DNA from 2 places in the Salinivibrio sp. VGrn1 genome. Region 1 is predicted to be linked to the other one. Evidence: predicted binding sites of a transcription regulator. Region 1 holds the regulator's gene; the other holds the start of a gene.
The links. Region 1 encodes MetJ, which represses methionine synthesis genes. Its sites were predicted from a motif close to TTAGACNTNTANANGTCTAA; they were not measured.

Region 1 (2,408 bases):
TGGCTCTGTGTGTCATCGAACCAGGATGCGTCACTAAGCTTTCTACCCCCCCGAGAGACTCGGCGAGGGCAAATAACGTGAGGCCATCAATAAATCGCGCCACACCGGCTTGGTCTGTATCCAATTCTAAGCTCAGCATGCTACCAAACCCCGCTTGCTGGCGCGCAGCAATTTGGTGGCCAGGGTGAGAGGCCAACCCGGGGTAGTAGATTTTCCGCACTGCCGACACCGTTTGCAGGTAACTGAGTACCGCTTCAGTGTTGTGTTGGTGTTGTTTAACGCGTGCACCCAATGTGCGCAACCCTCGCAGTGTCATATAACTGTCAAATGCATTGCCCGTCGCCCCTAAGCAATTTCCCCACCAAGCCAATGTCGCGGCAAGTTCACTGGTCGCGGCGATCACCGCGCCACCGACAATATCAGAATGGCCATTAATAAATTTGGTGGTCGAATGCACCACCATATCCGCGCCCAGCGCAAAAGGCGTTTGCAAAGCTGGCGATAAAAACGTGTTGTCGACCACCACCCAAGCCCCCACTTGATGGGCTTTTTGGCATATTTCTGCGATATCGACCACGCGTAAGAGTGGATTGGATGGGGTTTCCACCAGCACGAGCTTGGGCTGTTTGGCCAATGCCTGGTCCAACGCATCATGGTCCGATTGATCGACAAAACTTACCTGCCAGATCCCTTGTTTGGCACGCGATTCGAGCAAGCGATAGGTGCCGCCATAACAATCATGTGGGGCGACAATATGCTCGCCAGCCTCCAACAGAGATAGCACCAAGTTTATCGCCGACATCCCGCAGTTGGTCACCACCGCACCTGCGCCCCCTTCTAAGTCAGTCAGCGCTTGTTCGAGCTGCGCACGCGTTGGGTTGCCGCCTCGCGCGTAGTCGTAAGTAGGCACATCACCCAGTGCCGGGAAACGGTAATTGGTCGATAAGTACAGGGGAGGCACCACCGCATGGTGCTGGGTGTCAGTCCCAATCCCGGTCCGAACGGCGATAGTGTCGGTTTTTTTCTCAGTCATGATCTATCCTTGCTAGTCTGGTTTGCGCATCGTGGGCGTGATCCAGGTTTCATACTGCCACCTTACCCTGCGCTTTTTGGGACGTCAACACTTCTAGACGTCTATACTCCTTTGCATGTGGCGGTTAATATAGCTAAAATCTCCGCAGCATCATTCTGGGTATTCCATAATCAAGATAGGTGAGACATGGCGCAGTGGAACGGCGACTACATTAATCCGTATGCCGAACATGGTAAAAAGAAAGAGCAGGTAAAGAAGATCACCGTCTCTATCCCATTAAAAGTACTAAAAATTCTTACCGACGAGCGTACTCGTCGTCAGGTGCAAAACCTCCGTCATGCGACCAACAGTGAGTTGTTGTGTGAGGCATTTCTTCATGCCTACACCGGCCAACCACTACCAACCGATGACGATATCCGTAAGGATAAACCCGACAGCATTCCCGCTGAAGCACGTCGGATCATGGAAGAGCTTGGTATCGAGTTCGACGATAGCGAATACTAAAAAAACCCGCCGATTGGCGGGTTTTCTGTAATGATAGGTGCTCAGCACAGCCTTTTCGGGCTCTATTCCACCGCGCTTTTCCTCACGCTCAAGCATTACGCCTTGTCGAGCATATAGTTTTCTGGCATCTCGATACGAGCCACGCCGGTTTCCACGGCGGCCAGCGCTACCGCGCGGGCAACCTTAGGTAATAAACGCGCGTCCATTGGCTTGGGAATAATGTAATCTGGGCCAAAGCTTAGCGAAGACAAACCGGCGGCGTCTAATACCGTTTGTGGGACAGGCTCTTTGGCTAGGCTGCGAATGGCCTCTACCGCTGCCAACTTCATCGCATCGTTAATTTCACTGGCACGTACATCCAATGCGCCACGGAAAATAAACGGGAAGCAGAGCACGTTATTGACCTGATTCGGGTAATCCGAACGCCCGGTTCCCATGATCAGATCATCGCGCACTTGATGCGCCACATCCGGATGAATTTCAGGATCTGGGTTCGAGCAGGCAAATACCACGGGTTTATCTGCCATCAGCTTCAAGGCGTCGGGTGAAAGCAAGTCTGGACCGGAGACGCCAACGAACATATCCGCGCCCTCAATCACATCTTCGAGGGTACGCTTATCCGTGTTATTGGCAAACAGCTGCTTATATTTGTTGATGTCGTCACGACGCGTATGGATCACGCCTTTACGATCCAACATATAGATTTTTTCCCGCTGAGCGCCACATTTTATTAATAGCTCCATACAGGCAACAGCCGCTGCGCCTGCGCCCATGCACACCACCGTCGCCTCGCGGATATCTTTGCCTTGCAGCTCAAGCGCGTTAAGCATGCCGGCAGCGGTGACGATGGCAGTGCCGTGTTGATCATCAT
Region 2 (2,408 bases), on a different contig from region 1:
AACATAGCCGAGTACCTCCGTGTTGACATGGTGCTTGTTGAGGTAAGTGATGGCGTTTTCAACCGCCTCTTTTGGACCCATGATTTCCGCAAGGAGTAGGCCGAATTTCACGCCGCCGGCGTAGTCGATATCTGAGCTTAAAATGCTGATGTCGATATCAAACAGGCGCGAGATCTGGCTGATTAATGGGTCATCGACCGTCGCGCCGGTAAACTCGAGGCGCACCAAGGGGTAACTGCCTTCGAAGTATTCTTGTTGTAAGCGCTGGGCAAAATCATGCGGCACTGACAAGTCGAGGGTTGAACGAATAAATTGTTTGGCCAAGTCGGATTTGGGATGCGCAAAGATCTCGCCCACCGGGCCGGACTCGACGAGCTCGCCATCGCCAATAATAGCGACGTCGTCACATATACGTTTGACCACATCCATTTCGTGGGTGATCAGCAAAATGGTGAGATTGAGCTTTTGGTTGATGGTTTGCAGCAGCGACAGAATGGATTGCGTAGTGGCTGGATCCAGTGCGCTGGTGGCTTCATCACAAAGCAGAACGTTGGGGCTTGGCGCCAATGCACGGGCAATGGCGACACGTTGTTTTTGTCCGCCACTGAGGCTGGCAGGATACACATCACGCTTATCGGCCAAGCCGACCAGATCGAGCAGTTCGCTCACGCGTGTTTCAATCTCATCGCGGCTCGAGCCACTTAGCTCAAGCGGCAGGGCGATATTGTCGAACACGGTGCGTGACGAGAGCAGATTAAAGTGTTGGAAAATCATCCCGATTTTACGGCGCGCTTGGGTCAACTGGCGGCTGGGTAGCGCAGTGAGGTTAGTGCCACCCACTTTGACTGAGCCGCTGGTTGGGCGCTCAAGCAGGTTAACCATCCGGATCAGCGTGCTTTTGCCCGCGCCAGAGGCGCCAATCACACCAAACACTTTTCCTTTCGGAATAAATAAATTGATGTCTTTAAGGGCATGAATTCGGCGCTCCCCGAGTTCGAATACCTTGTTGAGTTGTTTTATCTCAATCATCACATGTCCTTAGCGATAAATCTTATGACATCTCGCAGCTGTCCAGCGCCTTGCACCTTGGCTGTCGGGTCTCTCTGGTTATTGATGCTATGGGTTCGTTAAAAACAAGTCAATGGATATTTTTACTTCTAGACGTCCAAATGGCAATAAGTCTAACCGTCCGGTTATAAAGTGAGCGAAGGGCTTGATCTCTGCAGGCAAAGCGCGTTAACTGACAGCTTCCGTACCTAACTGTTAAGACTGTTGTTTTTATGTCTCCGCTTTTAATTGATACCACCATGCTGACGCTGTTCATCCCTACCTTTTTTTTCGTGTCGGTCACGCCCGGCATGTGCATGACATTATCGATGACCCTTGGCATGACAATTGGCGTTAAGCGTAGCTTACATATGATGTGGGGCGAGCTTATCGGCGTGGGGCTGGTAGCGATCGCCTCTGTCATTGGTGTGGCGACGGTGATGCTGAACTATCCCGCCGTGTTTCAGGTGTTTAAATATGTCGGTGGTGTGTACTTGGCGTATTTAGGCGTACAAATGTGGCGCTCTCGCGGCAAGATGGCGATCCCAAATGATGATGACGATACCGCCAATGAAGCCTCGGCATTGTCGTTGGCCGCGCAAGGCTTTGTGACCGCCATTGCCAACCCGAAAGGTTGGGCGTTTATGATCTCGCTGTTGCCACCGTTTATTAACCCTGCGATGTCACTCCCCAGCCAGTTGAGCGTGCTGGTGTTGATCATCCTTTGCACGGAATTTAGTTGTTTAATGCTGTATGCCAGCGGTGGGCGTACCTTGCGTCAGTTTTTGCAGCAAAAGGGCAATGTGCAAATGCTGAACCGAATCGCCGGCACCCTGATGATCGGCGTCGGATTTTGGTTGGCGTTGGGGTGAATTAACTTTTAATAATTCTGCAAATAATTAGAATAACCACTTAAATTCATAGGCTTGGTCGATTATTGTGCAATTTGGTGGGGCTGAGACGCAGCTTGTTTATGATTTTCTCGATTTGTCCGAGGAAGAACAGGAAGTATGGTTAAGTCGGTTGAAAGTCACGTCTCCCTCTCAATACGCACAACTCTTGCCATTCTATCATTGCGATACACAGCCATTGCTGAGCCAAATTTGGTCAGATGGGGCTCAATCTTTCATCGCATCACAGCTGTTTGAACCGAATACTACGTTGGATAAATATCGTCTCGGTGAGGAGATTGGCCGCGGTGGAATGGGGGTTGTGTATCGCGCTTATCGCGATGATAGTACGTTTGAACAAGAACTTGCCATAAAGTGTATCCACCCCTCTTTGTACCCTATTATCGGTAGAAATTCTCTGTTCAAAGAAGCACAGATGTTGGCGCGTTTAAGTCACCCCTGTATCGCAAA

Region 2: a site for MetJ is predicted at 1,150-1,169, ahead of metN (methionine ABC transporter ATP-binding protein MetN). Genes of this name have one in related genera too.

The regions. Positions count from the first base shown of each region.
Region 1 covers NZ_SATA01000005.1:188,404-190,811, reverse strand. Annotated here, with positions in the region: gene metB (cystathionine gamma-synthase) at 1-1,033, opposite strand, end outside; gene metJ (met regulon transcriptional regulator MetJ) at 1,220-1,537, shown strand; gene EHW56_RS09830 (malic enzyme-like NAD(P)-binding protein) at 1,633-2,408, opposite strand, start outside.
Region 2 covers NZ_SATA01000003.1:142,358-144,765, forward strand. Annotated here, with positions in the region: gene EHW56_RS06370 (methionine ABC transporter permease) at 1-5, opposite strand, end outside; gene metN (methionine ABC transporter ATP-binding protein MetN) at 1-1,029, opposite strand, end outside; gene EHW56_RS06380 (LysE family translocator) at 1,296-1,919, shown strand; gene EHW56_RS06385 (serine/threonine-protein kinase) at 1,987-2,408, shown strand, end outside.